2 regions of the Pseudomonas sp. S2_A05 genome follow, and region 1 is predicted to be linked to the other one. Evidence: predicted binding sites of a transcription regulator. Region 1 holds the regulator's gene; the other holds the start of a gene.
The links. The regulator sigma-54, encoded in region 1, starts transcription at its own class of promoters, with help from an activator protein. The targets are predictions, from matches to a motif close to ANTGGCATNNANNTTGCTNT.
Positions count from the first base shown of each region.

Region 2: the regulator sigma-54 is predicted to act here: its motif matches at 2,457-2,476, upstream of flhA (flagellar biosynthesis protein FlhA).

Region 1 is NZ_CP162775.1:5,717,494-5,726,365, reverse strand. Features, by position in the region: gene mlaE (lipid asymmetry maintenance ABC transporter permease subunit MlaE) at 1-436, opposite strand, end outside; gene AB4O12_RS25825 (ATP-binding cassette domain-containing protein) at 436-1,245, opposite strand; gene AB4O12_RS25820 (KpsF/GutQ family sugar-phosphate isomerase) at 1,518-2,492, shown strand; gene AB4O12_RS25815 (KdsC family phosphatase) at 2,492-3,016, shown strand; gene lptC (LPS export ABC transporter periplasmic protein LptC) at 3,025-3,597, shown strand; gene lptA (lipopolysaccharide transport periplasmic protein LptA) at 3,584-4,129, shown strand; gene lptB (LPS export ABC transporter ATP-binding protein) at 4,129-4,854, shown strand; gene AB4O12_RS25795 (RNA polymerase factor sigma-54) at 5,021-6,511, shown strand; gene hpf (ribosome hibernation-promoting factor, HPF/YfiA family) at 6,585-6,893, shown strand; gene ptsN (PTS IIA-like nitrogen regulatory protein PtsN) at 6,905-7,369, shown strand; gene rapZ (RNase adapter RapZ) at 7,372-8,229, shown strand; gene AB4O12_RS25775 (HPr family phosphocarrier protein) at 8,245-8,520, shown strand; gene AB4O12_RS25770 (ZIP family metal transporter) at 8,555-8,872, opposite strand, start outside.
Region 2 is NZ_CP162775.1:454,828-463,699, forward strand. Features, by position in the region: gene AB4O12_RS02145 (Ig-like domain-containing protein) at 1-1,280, opposite strand, end outside; partial or broken gene AB4O12_RS02150 (DUF6124 family protein) at 1,557-1,915, opposite strand; gene flhA (flagellar biosynthesis protein FlhA) at 2,536-4,665, shown strand; gene flhF (flagellar biosynthesis protein FlhF) at 4,677-6,017, shown strand; gene fleN (flagellar synthesis regulator FleN) at 6,134-6,964, shown strand; gene fliA (RNA polymerase sigma factor FliA) at 6,961-7,701, shown strand; gene AB4O12_RS02175 (chemotaxis response regulator CheY) at 7,869-8,240, shown strand; gene AB4O12_RS02180 (protein phosphatase CheZ) at 8,259-8,872, shown strand, end outside.

The sequences.
Region 1 (8,872 bases):
ACTTGAGCGGATCGACACCGATCATTTCCAGGCTGGACAGCTGCTCGGTGGATTTCATGTTGCCGATCTCGGCGGTCAACGCCGAACCGGCCCGCCCGGCAAACAGCAACGCCGTGACCACCGGCCCCAGTTCACGCAGCAGCGTCAGGGCGACCATCTGCCCTACAGCCTGCTCTGAACCATAGCTGGAAAGAATGCTGAAGCCCTGCAGCGCCAGGACCATGCCGATGAAAATGCCGGAGACCACGATGATCACCAGCGACATGACGCCGACCGAATGCAGCTGCTTGACCAACAGGCCAAAACCACCGCTGATACCGCCACGGCCCAGCAGGGCGTGAAACAGGAACAGGGTCGCCCGACCAAACACCGCGACCGCGTCGATCGCCGATTCGCCGAACCGACGCACGCGTTCCATCAATGAAATTCTGCGCATCAACGCTTCCCCAGAAGATCTGCGCGGTAATCCGTCGCTGGAAAGTGATACGGCACCGGGCCATCGGGATCACCGGTCATGAACTGGCGGATACGCGGGTCATCCGAATTCATCAGCTCATCCGGCGTGCCCTGCCCCAGCACCTGACCATCGCCCACGACATAGATGTAGTCGGCAATGCTCGCGGTTTCCGCCAGGTCGTGCGAGACCACGATGCTGGTGATTCCCAGTGCATCGTTGAGCAGGCGGATCAGGCGCACCAGCACGCCCATGGCGATCGGGTCCTGGCCCACGAAGGGCTCGTCGTACATGAGAATCTGCGGATCGAGGGCAATCGCCCGGGCCAGCGCCACGCGGCGCTTCATGCCGCCGGACAGTTCGTCCGGCATCAGGTCGATGGCGCCACGCAGCCCCACGGCCTGCAATTTCAGCAGGACGATGTCGCGAATCATGTCTTCCGGCAGTTGCGTGTGCACCCGCAGCGGAAAGGCCACGTTCTCGAACACATCGAGGTCGGTGAACAGCGCACCGCTCTGAAACAGCACGCCCATGTGCTTGCGCGCATCGAACAGATCACTGCGCGACAGCGTCGGCAGATTCTGCCCGTTGACCCAGACTTCGCCGCCGGACGGCCGCAACTGCGCGCCCATCAGGCGCAGCAGCGTGGTCTTGCCGCAGCCGGAAGGCCCCATGATGCCGGTGACCTTGCCGCGCGGGATGCGGATATCGACGTTATTGAAAATGCTCCGCGCACCGCGCTTGAAGGAGACTCCCTTCAGCTCGACCGCGTAGGCGTTATCGGCACTCATCTAAACTCCTTGCGATGCAGCCTCTCACTGGGATGCCAGACTTTCCTCGGAAACACCTGCATCCCGGGCAGGCCGAACTGGCGGCGAACTATATCACTGCAAAGGCTGAGCGCCCAAGCGAGAACCCGGCCAAGATCGCCGACTGAAGAGGGCCTGAGCGACTTTCAGAGGGTTTTGGTAACCAGTAATGACAAAGCACGTCGAACTTGCGTGAGGCTTTGCCACATACCCGCTATAATCGCCGCCTTTTCATCGGCCCATACGATTCTGACATGAGCAAAACCCGCGACCTGATTCAATCGGCACAACGCACCATCCGCCTCGAAGTGGAAGCCGTCCAAGGCTTGATGGCCCATATCGACGCCGATTTCGTACGCGCTTGCGAGATGATTCTGGCCAGCAAGGGCCGTGTGGTCGTAGTCGGCATGGGCAAATCCGGGCACATCGGCAACAAGATCGCCGCCACCCTGGCCAGCACCGGCACTCCGGCGTTTTTTGTGCATCCGGCCGAAGCCAGCCACGGCGACATGGGCATGATCACCCGCGACGATGTGATTCTGGCCCTGTCGAACTCCGGCTCGACCAACGAAATCGTAACGCTGCTGCCATTGATCAAACGCCTGGGTATCCAGCTGATCAGCGTCACCGGCAATCCACAGTCGCCATTGGCGAAGGCTGCCGAGGTCAATCTCAATGTGCATGTCGAGCACGAAGCCTGCCCGCTGAATCTGGCACCGACCTCTTCGACCACGGCCGCACTGGTCATGGGCGATGCCCTGGCCGTGGCGCTGCTGGAAGCTCGTGGTTTCACCGCTGAAGATTTCGCGTTCTCGCATCCGGGCGGTGCCCTTGGCCGTCGCCTGCTGCTGAAAGTCGAAAACGTCATGCACGCCGGACAGGAGCTGCCGCAGGTACAACGCGGCACCCTGCTCAAGGACGCGCTGATGGAAATGACCCGCAAGGGTCTGGGCATGACCGCAATTATTGAGGCCGATGGCAAGCTCGCCGGGATCTTCACCGACGGTGATTTGCGCCGCACGCTGGATCGCGCCATCGACATCCGCAGCGCCACCATCGACCAGGTGATGACTGCACACGGCAAGACCGCCCGGCCCGACATGCTCGCCGCCGAAGCCCTGAAAATCATGGAAGACCATCGAATCAACGCCCTGGTAGTCGTCGACGAGGAGGATCGCCCGATCGGCGCCTTCAACCTCTCCGATCTGCTGCGCGCAGGAGTCATGTAATGAGCAACGATCTGCTGCAACGTGGCAAAGCAATCAAACTGGCTGTGTTCGACGTCGACGGTGTGCTCACCGACGGGCGCCTGTACTTCCTCGAAGACGGCAGCGAGTTCAAGACCTTCAACACCCTCGACGGCCAGGGCATCAAGATGCTGATGAATGCCGGCGTACAAACGGCGATCATCAGTGGCCGCAAGACCCCGGTGGTCGAGCGACGCGCGAAAAACCTCGGCATCCCGCACCTGTTTCAGGGGCGCGAGGACAAACTGGTGGTGCTCGACGGCCTGCTCGCGCAACTGGGCCTAAGCTATGAGGAAGTCGCCTATCTCGGTGACGATCTGCCAGACTTGCCGGTGATCCGCCGTGTAGGGCTGGGCATGGCGGTGGCCAACGCTGCCGATTTCGTCCGCGAACACGCCCACGGCGTTACCCGCGCCCGTGGCGGCGAAGGTGCCGCCCGCGAATTCTGCGAATTGATCCTGCGCGCCCAGGGCCGCCTCGAAGCGGCCAACGCCGCGTACCTGTGAGCCTGACCATGTTTAGCAAAAAGTTTCGCAATTTCCTGCTGTTCGGCTGCATCGCGGCGATTTTCGCTGCGGTGGGCTACTGGAACATCAGCCCGGAGCGCTTCCTCGACAAGCCGCCGGTCTCGGCCGCCGAGAATCCGATCGACTGGTACGCGACCAACACGCACACCATTCAATACCTGCCCGACGGCAAGGTGCAGTACGAGATGACCTCCGACAAGGCCGAGCACGTCAAGGCCACCGATGTCACTCTGGTAACCAAGCCTGATTTGAACATGTACCGCGGCACCGACTTCCCGTGGCACGTGACCAGCGAGCGCGGCGAAGTGAATTCGGGCGGCACCGAAGTTGAATTGATCGATTCGGTACGCGTACAGCGCACCGATGAGAAACAGCGCGGCACCCTGATCACCAGCACCCGCATGACCGTGTTCCCGCAGCAAGAATATGCGCAGACCGCGCAACCCGTTAGAATCGAGGGCGCTGGCGGCGTATCGACTGGCGTCGGAATGAAAGCGTACCTGAAGGACAGCAGGATACACCTGCAATCGAACGTAAGAGGACAGTATGAGGCTCGTTAAAACCCTCCCTATTTTGCTCAGTCTGGGCGCAGCACTGGGAAGCGCGAGCGCCTGGTCCCTGCCGAACGATCAGCAGCAGCCTATCCGCATTCAGGCCGACGACGCCCAACTGGACGACAAGAATGGCATCGCCACCTATAAAGGTGACGTGATCATTACCCAGGGCTCGATGATCGTTAAAGGCAACACCGTGACCATGACGCGCGCGCCCAATGGCGACATCGATGTGGTGACATCGGTAGGCAACCTGGCTTACTTCGAGCAGTTGCAGACCCAGGGCGACGCCAACCCGGTCAAGGGCTACGGCGTGACGATTCAATACCACGCCCAGCAGAACCGGGTGGTGCTGATCGACAAGGCCAAGGTTATCGACAAGGATAACAACGTCACCCAGGGCGAAAAAATCGTCTACGACACCGTGAAGAAGCTGGCCAGCGCCGGTCGCGCCACGGGCAGCAAGGTCACCGAATCGCGTCCGCGCATCGACATGGTGATCCAGCCGAAGAAGAAAACCGAAGAGAAATCCCAGTAATGGCAACTCTGAAAGCTCAGCACCTGGCCAAGGCCTATAAAAGCCGCCAGGTCGTGCGTGACGTCAGCCTGTCGATCGACAGCGGGCAGATCGTCGGCTTGCTCGGCCCGAACGGCGCCGGCAAGACTACGTGCTTCTACATGATCGTTGGCCTGGTGCAGGCAGATCAGGGCCGTGTGCTGATCGATGATCTGGACGTCAGCCACCAGCCGATGCACGGCCGCGCCAAGGCCGGTATCGGCTATCTGCCGCAAGAAGCGTCGATCTTCCGTAAACTGTCGGTCGCCGACAACATCATGGCGATCCTCGAGACCCGCCCGGAGCTGGACAAGGCCGGTCGTCGCAAGGAGCTGGAAAGCCTGCTGCAGGAATTCCACATCAGCCACATCCGCGACAACCTCGGCATGAGCCTGTCCGGTGGTGAACGCCGCCGGGTGGAAATCGCTCGCGCCCTGGCGACGGCACCGAAATTCATACTGCTCGACGAACCGTTCGCCGGCGTTGACCCGATCTCGGTCGGCGACATCAAGCAGATCATCCATCACCTCAAGGCCAAGGGCATCGGCGTGCTGATCACCGACCACAACGTGCGTGAGACGCTGGATATTTGCGAAACCGCTTACATCGTCAACGACGGTCAACTGATCGCTGAAGGCGATGCCGAGACCATCCTGGCCAACGATCTGGTCAAGGAAGTGTATCTGGGTCACGAGTTCCGCCTGTAAGCGCGACAGCGCTGTATCGATTCAAGGCGCATTTATCCGCTTTAATTGTTACAGCGCTCTAGGCAAACACTTCAGTTTCAGGCATATAATTTGCTTAAGTTTGGCGCTTCGGCGCCCTGTAGTGGATGGCGCAAAGCGCCGGCGAATAAGGTGTTAAGCCCCTGCCATGAAACCATCGCTAGTCTTGAGAATGGGCCAGCAGCTGACGATGACACCGCAGCTGCAACAGGCCATCCGCCTGCTCCAATTGTCGACCCTGGACCTGCAACAGGAGATCCAGGAGGCTCTGGAATCCAATCCGATGCTCGAGCGCCAGGAAGAAGGCGACGACTTCGACAACGCCGATCCGCTGGCCGACAACGCCGAACAGAAGCCCGCCGAAATCCAGGAACCCTCCTACCAGGAAACCGCCCCGACGGTGGATAACCTCGAGGATGGCGATTGGAACGAGCGTATCCCCAACGAACTGCCAGTGGATACTGCCTGGGAAGACGTCTACCAGACCAGCGCCAGCAGCCTGCCGAGCAGCGATGACGATGAGTGGGATTTCACCACCCGCACGTCGGCCGGCGAGAGCCTGCAAAGCCATCTGCTCTGGCAACTGAACCTGGCACCGATGTCCGACACCGATCGCCTGATCGCCGTGACTCTGATCGACTGCATCAACAATCAGGGCTATCTGGACGAAACACTCGAAGAGATTCTTGAAGCGTTCGACCCGGAACTGGACATCGAGCTCGACGAAATCGAAGCTGTCCTGCATCGCATCCAGCAATTCGAGCCCGCCGGTATCGGCGCACGCAACCTCAGCGAATGCCTGCTGCTGCAATTGCGCCAGCTGCCCGCGAAGACGCCGTGGCTGACCGAGGCCAAGCGTCTGGTCGCCGATTACATCGACCTGCTCGGCAGCCGCGATTACAGCCAGTTGATGCGGCGCATGAAGCTCAAGGAAGACGAGCTGCGCCAGGTCATCGAACTGGTGCAGAGCCTCAATCCGCGTCCCGGCTCACAGATCGAGTCGACCGAAGCCGAATACGTCATTCCCGACGTGATCGTGCGCAAGGACAACGAGCGCTGGCTGGTCGAGCTGAACCAGGAATCGGTGCCTCGCCTGCGCGTCAACGCCCAGTACGCCGGTTTCGTGAAGCGTGCCGACACCAGCGCCGACAACACTTTCATGCGCAACCAGTTGCAGGAGGCCCGCTGGTTCATCAAGAGCCTGCAGAGCCGCAACGAAACCCTGATGAAAGTGGCCACGCAGATCGTCGAACATCAGCGCGGCTTCCTCGAATACGGCGACGAAGCAATGAAGCCGTTGGTATTGCATGACATCGCCGAAGCGGTCGGCATGCACGAATCGACGATTTCCCGGGTGACCACACAAAAATTCATGCATACCCCGCGCGGTATTTATGAGCTGAAATACTTTTTCTCCAGCCACGTCAGCACCTCCGAAGGCGGCGAATGCTCGTCCACGGCGATCCGCGCGATCATCAAGAAACTGGTCGCTGCGGAAAATCAGAAAAAGCCGTTGAGTGACAGCAAGATCGCTGGTTTACTGGAGGCACAAGGCATTCAGGTGGCTCGCCGCACCGTCGCCAAGTACCGCGAATCCCTCGGAATCGCGCCTTCGAGCGAACGCAAGCGGTTGATGTAAGCCACGTTACAGCGTTCCAGTGGCAGGCTTTTCGGCCTGCCGCTTTATGCACTGGCAACGAAGGAGAAGCTGTATGCAAGTCAACATCAGTGGACACCAACTGGAAGTGACCCAACCTCTGCGTTCCTACATCGAGGAAAAACTCCAGCGACTGGAGCGACATTTCGACAAGATCACCAACGTGCAGGTCACGATGTGCGTCGAAAAGCTGAAACAGAAGATCGAAGCCACCTTGCATATTCCCGGCAGTGAAGTGGTCGCAAACGCAGAAGATACCGACATGTACGCTGCGATCGACTCACTTACCGACAAGCTGGATCGCCAACTCAAAAAGCATAAGGAAAAGACCCAGAGCCTCCTCCAGGGCGCGACCGGTCGTTAACACCCCTATCCATGATCCGACTTGAAACCATCCTGACCCCCGGCCGTTCCCAAGTGAACGCGCCGGGCGGCAGCAAGAAAAAAGCCCTCGAACAGATTGCCAACCTGATCCACCGCGAAGTGCCGGATCTGGCGATGCAGGATGTCTTCGAGGCGCTGATCGCCCGTGAAAAACTCGGCTCCACCGGTTTTGGCAACGGCATCGCCATTCCCCACTGCCGCCTCAAGGGCTGCGCGGGGCCAGTGAGCGCCCTGCTGCACCTCGAAGCCCCGATCGATTTCGACGCCATCGACGGCGCTCCGGTGGACCTGTTGTTCGTACTGCTGGTCCCGGAAGCCGCAACCGACGCGCATCTGGAGTTGTTGCGCCAGATCGCCAGCATGCTCGACCGCAAGGAAGTGCGCGACAAATTGCGCAGCGCTCCGAGCAATGAAGCCTTGTACCAGGTTGTACTGGACGAGCAGAACGGGCACTAATCATGCGTTTGATCATTGTCAGTGGCCGTTCGGGCTCGGGTAAAAGTACCGCCCTGAATGTCCTTGAGGACAACGGCTACTACTGCATCGACAATCTGCCGGCCGGTTTGCTGCCGGAACTGGCCGAGCGAGCGCTGATTCACACAGAACTGGCGCAGCCGCTGGTCGCCGTGTCGATCGATGCGCGCAACCTGCCCAGCCATCTGTCACGTTTCCCTGAGTTGCTCGAAGACGTGCGTGCCAAGCATATCAAGTGCGATGTGCTGTACCTGGACGCCGATGAAGAAACCCTGCTCAAGCGTTTTTCCGAGACCCGTCGTCGTCACCCGCTGAGCAACGCCAATCGCTCACTGGCCGAGGCGATTCACGACGAAACCGCCCTGCTCGGTCCGATCGCCGATCTGGCCGACCTGAAGATCAACACCACCAGTCTGAATCTGTATCAACTGCGCGACACCATCAAGTTGCGCCTGTTGAATCAACCGGAGCCCGGTACGGCGTTTCTGGTCGAGTCGTTCGGCTTCAAGCGCGGCATGCCGGTCGACGCCGACCTGGTGTTCGACGTGCGCTGCCTGCCCAATCCGTACTGGAAACCGGAGCTGCGCGCTCAGTCGGGCCTTGATGCACCGGTGGCCGAGTACCTGGCGCAGCAGCCGGATGTCGAAGAAATGTATCAGGACATCTACGCCTACCTGAACAAGTGGCTGCCACGCTTCGCCGCCAGCAACCGCGCCTACGTCACCATTGCCATTGGCTGCACCGGCGGGCATCACCGCTCCGTCTACCTGACCGAACGACTGGGTCAGGCCCTGCAGAAAACCCTGAAGAACGTCCAGGTTCGCCACCGCGACCTCACCTAAAGGATTTACACCGCGATGCCTGCTCGTGAAATCGAAATCATCAATAAGCTGGGCCTGCATGCCCGGGCATCGGCCAAATTTGTCGGCGTGGCGGGTCAGTATCCAGACTGCACGATCCGAGTGGGACGCACACCTGAAACGACTGTCGACGGCAAGAGCATCATGGCAATGATGATGCTCGCGGCGGGTAAAGGCACCAAGATCCATTTGAGCACCGAAGGCGAACAGGCTCAGGAAGCCATGGACGCATTGGTCGATCTGATCGAAAGGTATTTCGACGAAGGTGAATAATCCTTGAGGCGGGGACACTGTTCCTCGCCTCCATTCACCCCAACGCCGTATCCATCACCATCATCAGACAAAACCCGATCAGAAGGCCCAGACTGGCCAGCTTGTCATGCCCATGACGGCGCGATTCCGGGATCACTTCGTGGGTCACCACCAGCAACATCGCCCCCGCCGCCAGTGCCAGCCCCAACGGCAACAGCACCTGAGCCAGACTCACGAGCCACGCACACAGCAGCGCAAATATCGGTTCGACCAGCCCCGACGCCGCGCCGATCAGAAACGCCCTGACCCGCGACATTCCCGCCCCGGCCAGCACCAGAGCAATCACCAGTCCTTCCGGCACATCCTGCAACGC
Region 2 (8,872 bases), 710 kb from region 1:
AGAAACGCAGCGCTCAATGAAATCTCTGCAATCCCACCAACAAAATCCACCACCGGAAACGGCGGCGCACCGGCCGGCGCGTTCACCTGGACGAATTGAGCCTTATCGTCTTTCTCTGCTGCGAAGCCTGTTATCTGAAGCTTCACTCCATCCGGATTAGCCAAAACGTCAATCGGCACTGTGGGCGGGTTCAAGGTTGGGGGTGGCAGGACAAGTTGCAGGCCAATGACGGTATACACCTGATACGGAAACTGCGTGGCGCTAGCGAAGTCATTGCTCTTGTCCTCCGATACCCAGAATTCCAGTTTCAACAGCGATCCTTCTTTCAATTCTTTCAGAAAAGCTATGAGCAGCGGTTTATCCCAGAACCCCTGACTGACCCAGGTCGCATTCACCTTGTGGGTGTCACCATTCCAGAATTGCAGGACGTGCGCCGAGCCGTCAGGTTTCTGGCCGGTGAGCTTCAACCACACCTGCTGACCGACCTGGATTCCCGTCCAGTCGCGTGCTCGCAGCGTGGCGTCCTGGCCCCTCAGTGCGGCCACGTCGAGCATGCCGTCCACGGCCTCAGCGATTATCGGCGAGTTGTACACCTTCTGATTGGCGGTGATAGTGATCGGGGTCGTCGCCGACTCATTGTTGTTGGTCAATTGATCGCGCACCCTGGCGAAGACCGAATGGGTGCCGTCGCCAATCAACTGCAATTCGGCAGCCGTCAGGGTATGGTTGATCGGGCTTGTGGGGTTGGGAAATGTGATGCTCCAGGTGCCTATGGTGAGCGTGACCGTGTCGTGAGGCCGTGAGTAACCGACGGTGATCGTGATGACTGCCGTCTGCCCCGGTGCGACGCTGGGTGGATGGCTGACGGTGACGGTAGGCGCCGGGTTGTTGTAGAGCAGCTTAAGTGTGGGTGAGTCAGCGTCGTTACCGCTGGCTCGGGTCACTCTGTAGCGGACATCGTTGACACCGTTTGTGAACCAGCTCGCCGGCACGTGCAAAAGAATGCGTTCCTGCTCCTCACCGGGATAGATGGTTTTGCTGATGCCGGTGTTGACTCCGTTGACAAAAATAGTCACGACGTCATAAGCCGCCATGACCCAATTCCGCAAGCCGGTTATGGGGTCGATGACAAGTTCTACCCCAGATGGAGTGAATGCCGAGAGAGGAAGGCCACCATCGGCAGTACCTGGAGGCAGCACCGGTGTTATCCATTGCGGGGGGTACACGGGATACAAGGCCAGGGCAGCGTTGGCTTCGGTTGAATGGACTTGAACGCTCATTCTGTTCTCCAGGAACAATGGCAGGCAAGGTTCATCACAACGCAGAACGAGGCGCCCGTCACCTGTCAGATCTGACAGGTGGGGACGGTTTTCCGACCAATGGTATCGCTGAAGGAGTGGGCGCTCCTGCGCCGCCGAGAGGCCTAGCTCGCGCAAGCTGCACTCGACAGGATCTTCAGCCGCTGCAAGATTTGCATCCAAGAAGATCAAAATGTGGGAGCGCGCTTGCTCGCCAAAAGGCCGGCTCTCTCACTCGAATCACTCAGCCGAACCGCATCATCCAGGCAACTCCAGATTATCCAGCACCCGATTTACCGCCAGTTCCCCGAGCATGATCAGTTGCGCAATCCCCATCAGCGTTCGGCGCTGCGATGGTTTGACCAGCCCGGCGAATTCCTGGGCGATGGTTTTGGCCGAGGCGAGGGTTTCGCAGGCGTTGGCCAGCAGGTCTTCGTTTTTGGTGTCGGCGGTGACGGCGTACATGGCGCGGGGGCTGAACGGCGGTGGGGTCGAGCCGGGTGGGCAGAGGTAGTGGTCGAGGGCGCGGTCGGCGGCTTGGTGGAGTTTTTTGAGTCGAGGGATTCGTAGGGGGAGGTGGGGTCGGATTCGGGCGGGTTGGGTGTTGGTTTGATCATGGTGAAGCTCCTATATAAGTGGAGCCGTCAGGCACTGTCGCTAAACAGTAAGGTGGCGGCTGTACGCAGGTTAGCGAACCGGTTATAGGCACCCGGCAGACCCGAAGGTCTCCCACATACAGCCACCATGGCGCAGTCGCAGATACTGAACCCGCGACAAAGCATGGAACGCTGATGCACCTATTCAAGATCCGGGTCGCTAAACCCGATCGCTGATTCGTCAGCGACCGGACCACAATAGAATCCGACCCCCAGGTGCACAAGCCGGCGGATTCTGGCTTGGCTGTAGGCAATGGCGCAAGGATTTGTAGCCTTGAGACCGTGTCTGCTGGTGTCTTGTAAACAGCTTCGTTTAAATCGAAAAAAATGCGCCGCATTCGAAGGCCTCTTCGCGAGCAGGCTCGCTCCCACAGGGGCCGTATTCCAAATGTCCGATTGGGAATGCATGTCAAACTGTGGGAGCGAGCCTGCTCGCGAAGGGGCCAGCCCAATCAGCCGATAAATCCCAAGTAAAACCGCTCTATTTCATTCCCCGGCAAAAGTTGGAAAGCTTCTTGCAATAGCCGCCCTGCGCCCGTTCGGGGCGTCAAAAGTTTGCTTTAAAGGAACGGGGAAAACCGGTGGATCGCACTCAGTTATTCAATACAGCACGCACCAACGTTGCCGACCTCAGTCGAGGCAATCTGGGCGTGCCGTTGTTGCTGCTGGTCATGCTGGCGATGATGATGTTGCCGGTACCGCCGTTCCTGCTCGACGTCTTCTTTACCTTCAACATTGCCCTGTCGATCGTCGTCCTGCTGGTCTGCGTGTACGCGCTGCGGCCGCTGGATTTCGCCGTGTTCCCGACGATTCTGCTGGTGGCGACGTTGCTGCGACTGGCGCTGAACGTGGCCTCGACGCGGGTGGTAATGCTCCACGGTCAGGACGGCCATGCCGCGGCTGGTAAGGTGATTCAGGCGTTCGGTGAGGTGGTGATCGGCGGTAACTACGTGGTCGGTATCGTGGTCTTCGCGATCCTCATGATCATCAACTTCGTCGTGGTGACCAAGGGTGCCGGGCGGATTTCCGAGGTGAGCGCGCGCTTCACCCTCGATGCGATGCCCGGCAAACAAATGGCGATCGACGCCGACCTCAACGCCGGTTTGATTGACCAGAACCAGGCCAAATCGCGCCGTCAGGAAGTTGCCCAGGAGGCGGAGTTCTACGGTTCGATGGACGGTGCCAGCAAGTTCGTCCGTGGTGACGCCATCGCCGGCCTGCTGATTCTGTTCATCAACCTTATCGGCGGCATGGCCGTGGGTATCTTCCAGCACGGCATGAGCTTCGGCGATGCGGGCAAGGTTTACGCCTTGCTGACTATCGGTGACGGTTTAGTGGCGCAATTGCCATCACTGTTGTTATCTACAGCGGCGGCGATCATGGTGACCCGTGCTTCCGGCTCGGAAGACATGGGCAAGCAGATCAACCGCCAGATGTTCGCCTCGCCGAAAGCACTGGCCGTGGCCGCTGGTTTGATGGCGGTGATGGGTCTGGTGCCGGGCATGCCGCACTTCTCCTTCCTGAGCATGGCCGCGCTGGCCGCAGGCGGCGCGTACCTGTTCTGGAAGAAGCAGAACGTCGCCAAGGTCGTGGCGCTGGAAGAGGTCAAGCGTCAGCAGGAACTGCTGCCGTCGCCGGCCCGCGCCATGGAAACCAAAGAGCTGGGCTGGGACGACGTGACGCCGATCGACATGATCGGCCTGGAAGTCGGCTATCGCCTGATTCCGCTGGTGGACCGCAATCAGGGTGGGCAATTGCTCGCGCGGATCAAGGGTGTGCGCAAGAAGCTCTCGCAGGATCTGGGCTTTCTGATGCCGACCGTGCATATCCGCGACAACCTCGATCTGGCGCCGAGCGCGTATCGGCTGACGCTGATGGGCGTGATTCTCGCCGAGGCCGAGATCTACCCGGATCGCGAACTGGCGATCAACCCGGGTCAGGTCTACGGCTCGCTCAACGGGATCAACGCCAAAGATCCGGCTTTCGGCCTGGAGGCGGTGTGGATCGAAATCAGCCAGCGCGCCCAGGCGCAATCGCTCGGCTACACCGTGGTTGACGCCAGCACCGTGGTCGCCACGCACTTGAACCAGATTCTGTACAAGCACTCCAGTGAGCTGATCGGCCACGAGGAAGTGCAGCAACTCATGCAATTGCTGGCCAAGAGCTCGCCGAAACTGGCGGAAGAGCTGGTGCCGGGCGTGGTTTCGCTGTCGCAGTTGCTCAAGGTCCTGCAAGCGCTGCTCGCCGAGCACGTGCCGGTGCGCGACATTCGCAGCATCGCCGAAGCGATCGCGAACAACGCTGCCAAGAGTCAAGATACCGCCGCGCTGGTCGCCGCTGTGCGGGTCGGCGTATCCCGTGCAATCGTCCAAAGCATTGTAGGCACTGAGTCCGAGCTGCCTGTAATCACATTGGAACCAAGGTTGGAACAGATATTGCTCAATAGTCTGCAGAAGGCAGGACAAGGCTCGGAAGAGGGCGTTCTGCTGGAGCCGAGCATGGCCGAGAAGCTGCAGCGTTCGTTGATCGAAGCGGCCCAGCGTCAGGAAATGCAAGGCCAACCGGTGATCCTGCTGGTAGCAGGACCGATCCGCGCGATGCTCTCGCGTTTCGGCCGCCTCGCAGTGCCAGGGCTGCATGTACTGGCCTACCAGGAAGTACCGGACAACAAGCAAGTGACCATCGTTGCGACAGTAGGGCCCAACGGCTGAGGTAGTGGTTTATGCAAGTTAAGCGTTTTTTCGCCGCCGATATGCGTCAGGCCATGAAGCTGGTTCGCGATGAGCTGGGCGCTGATGCCGCCATCATCGGCAACCGCCGCATTGCCGGCGGCGTCGAGTTGACGGCGGCTCTGGATTACAAGTTGTCGGCGCTGGCGCCACGGGTTCCGAACATGGAACTCGAAGACGAGCTGCGCAAGACCCAGTCGCGCATCGTCACCGCCCAGGCCGAGCTGAGCCTGCGTGGCGAAGCCGACGGCAACACCAATCAGCAGTTGTTCGCCGGGCTGCCGTTGACCGCAGGCCTGCCGCTGACTGCTGCCGAGCCGCTGAGCGAGCCGACCTACGCCGCACCGACGCGCCCGGCCGCAGCGCCTGCGCAGGCCTCGGCGGGTGTCGATCCGCGTGCACTGGATTCGATGCGTTTTGAATTGAACAGCCTGCGCGAGCTGATGGAAGTGCAGCTCGGCACCCTGGCCTGGAATCAGCTGCAAGGCAGCCGTCCGGCCCAGGCCAATCTGTATCGCCGTCTGCAGCGCATCGGCCTGTCCGGCCCGCTGTCGCGCGATCTGTTGGCGATGATCACCGATATCGAAGAACCCCGTCAGGCCTGGCGCATGCTGCTGGCGCACCTGGCGCGGATGATTGCCGTACCGGAAGTCGAGCCGCTGGAAGAGGGCGGTGTGATTGCCATGGTCGGCCCGGCCGGCATGGGCAAGACCACCACGCTGGCCAAGCTTGCCGCGCGTTATGTGCTCAAGTACGGCGCGCAGAACGTTGCGCTGGTGAGCATGGACAGCTTCCGCATCGGCGCGCAGGAACAATTGAAAACCCTCGGGCGCATCCTCAACGTGCCGGTAACGCACGTCGATCCGGGTCAGTCGCTGGTGCAGGCATTGGATCCACTGCTACGCAAACGCGTGGTTTTGATCGATACTGCCGGCCTGCAAGCCAGTGATCCGGCGTTGCGCATGCAGCTTGAGAGCCTGGCCGGGCGTGGCATTCGCTCAAAAAATTATCTGGTCCTGGCAACCACCAGCCAGAAACAGGTTCTAACCGCCGCTTATCACAGTTACAAGCGTTGCGGGCTGGCCGGCTGCATCCTGACTAAACTGGATGAAACGGCCAGTCTCGGCGAAGTGTTGAGCCTGGCGATCAGTCATGAATTGCCGGTCGCGTATCTGACCGATGGCCCACGGATTCCGGATGATCTGCATCTGCCGCGTCGTCATCAATTGGTCAGCCGCGCCGTCAGCGTGCAAATGCAGGAAGAACCCAGCGAAGAAGCCATGGCTGACATGTTCGCTGATATCTATCACAGCCCGACCAAGCAGGTTGGCTGAGGTAATCATGAACAGTTTTTGTACCTACATCGATGGTCTGCCACGCATTGTTCCGATCAGGAACGCGCAGCCAGTAATGTGGCCTCCGTCTATGCAAGACAAGGTAAAGAAATAACATGGGCAGCATGCATCCCGTACAGGTGATCGCGGTGACCGGCGGCAAAGGTGGCGTCGGCAAGACTAACGTGTCAGTGAACTTGTCGCTGGCGCTGGCAGAGCTTGGCCGTCGGGTCATGCTGCTGGACGCCGACCTGGGCCTGGCGAACGTCGACGTTCTGCTGGGGCTGACACCCAAGCGCACACTGGCCGACGTTATCGAAGGCCGTTGCGAACTGCGCGACGTGCTGTTGCAAGGCCCGGGCGGGATTCGCATCGTGCCGGCGGCCTCCGGCACGCAGAGCATGGTGCACCTGAGCCCGGCGCAACACGCCGGCCTGATCCAGGCGTTCAGCGACATCGGCGACAATCTCGACGTGCTGGTGATCGACACCGCTGCGGGTATTGGTGACTCGGTAGTCAGTTTCGTTCGTGCCGCGCAAGAGGTGTTGCTGGTGGTCTGCGACGAGCCGACTTCGATCACCGACGCTTACGCGCTGATCAAGTTGCTCAACCGCGACTACGGCATGAACCGCTTCCGCGTGCTGGCCAACATGGCGCAGAGCCCGCAAGAAGGGCGCAACCTGTTCGCCAAGTTGACCAAGGTCACGGATCGCTTCCTCGACGTCGCCCTACAATACGTCGGCGCCGTGCCATACGACGAAAGCGTGCGCAAGGCAGTGCAGAAGCAGCGCGCCGTCTACGAAGCCTTTCCCCGTTCCAAGTGCGCACTGGCCTTCAAGGCCATCGCCCAGAAGGTCGATACCTGGCCGCTGCCCGCCAACCCGCGCGGGCATCTGGAATTTTTCGTCGAGCGTCTCGTGCAGCAAACCGCAGGGCCTGTGATATGACCGCCAGTGGCATGAATCTTTACAAAAAGTCGGCGCGTGACGCGCAATACGAATTGATCGAGCGCTACGCGCCGCTGGTCAAGCGCATTGCCTATCACTTGCTGGCGCGCCTGCCGGCCAGCGTGCAGGTCGAAGACCTGATCCAGGCCGGGATGATCGGGTTGCTGGAAGTCTCGACCAAATACGACGCCAGCAAAGGCGCCAGTTTCGAAACGTACGCGGGCATTCGAATCCGCGGCGCGATGCTCGATGAAGTGCGCAAAGGGGATTGGGCACCACGCTCGGTTCACCGTAATACCAGGATGGTCAGCGACGCGATTCGCTCGATTGAAGCTAAAACCGGCCGTGACGCTAAAGATCACGAGGTTGCGGCCGAACTCCAATTGAGTCTCGACGATTACTACGGGATTCTGAATGACACCTTGGGCAGTCGCCTGTTCAGTTTCGACGACCTGTTGCAGGACGGCGAACACGAAGGGCTGCACGAGGATGGCGCGAGTGCTCATATGGAGCCGTCACGCGATCTGGAAGATGAACGCTTCCAGGCGGCGCTGGCGGACGCGATTGCCAATTTGCCGGAGCGTGAGCGACTGGTGTTGGCGCTGTACTACGACGAAGAGCTGAACCTCAAGGAAATCGGTGAAGTCCTTGGCGTCAGTGAATCGCGGGTCAGCCAGTTACACAGCCAGTGCGCGGCCCGTCTGCGGGGGCGTTTGGGGGAGTGGCGAGCGCGCTGAAGGCAGTGTGGGGACACTGCGAAACGAGGCTGGTGCGGTGATGAACGGCGCCGGTCTCGATCCGTTGTGCTCCAGACAAACTTTAAGTGCTGCGCCGATTGATTGAAGTGGCGCGTCCAGGTGCTGGGCGCGTTTAAGACTGCTTGGAGGTCGAATTGAACAAAGACATGAAAATCCTCATCGTTGATGACTTCTCAACGATGCGGCGGATCATCAAGAACCTGCTGCGCGATCTTGGGTTCACCAACACCGTCGAGGCCGACGATGGCACCACTGCCATTCCGGTGCTCAACAGCGGCAGCATCGACTTTCTGGTAACGGACTGGAACATGCCGGGCATGACCGGTATCGACCTGCTGCGTCACGTGCGCGCCGATGAAAAACTCAAGCACCTCCCGGTGTTGATGGTGACTGCTGAAGCCAAGCGCGAGCAGATCATCGAGGCCGCTCAGGCCGGTGTGAACGGTTACGTAGTCAAACCTTTCACGGCTCAGGCGTTGAAAGACAAAATCGAGAAGATTTTCGAACGCATCGGCTGATGAATGCGCGGGGGAGCTATGGAGCATAACGAATCATCACAGGGCGATTTCGAATCGACCCTGAAAAAACACGCGGTCGAACTGGTCGAGAGCCTTGAAAAAGGCAAGTTCGGCGACGCGGTGCAACTGATCCATGAGCTCAATCAGACCCGTGACCGCGGCCTGTATCAGGAAGTGGGCAAGCTCACACGTGAACTGCACAGTGCGATCGTCAATTTCCAGATCGATCCGCACATGCCGCAGGCCGAGGAAGTGTCGCAAATCACCGACGCCACCGAACGCCTGGGCTATGTGGTCAAGCTGACGGAAGCCGCGGCCAACCGCACCATGGATCTGGTGGAAAGCGCCACCCCGGTGGTCAACAGTCTGGCTGATGAAGCGCAGACGTTGAGCGCCGATTGGGGCCGCTTCATGCGTCGCGAGGTCGGGGCTGAAGAGTTCCGTGAACTGGCGCGCCGGGTCGACGGTTTTCTGTCACGCAGCAGCACGGACAACCGTGCGGTGTCGAGCAACCTCAACGACATCCTGCTGGCTCAGGATTACCAGGACCTCACAGGTCAAGTGATCAAGCGTGTGACCCAACTGGTCACCGAAGTCGAAAGCAATCTGCTCAAACTCGTGCTCATGGCCAG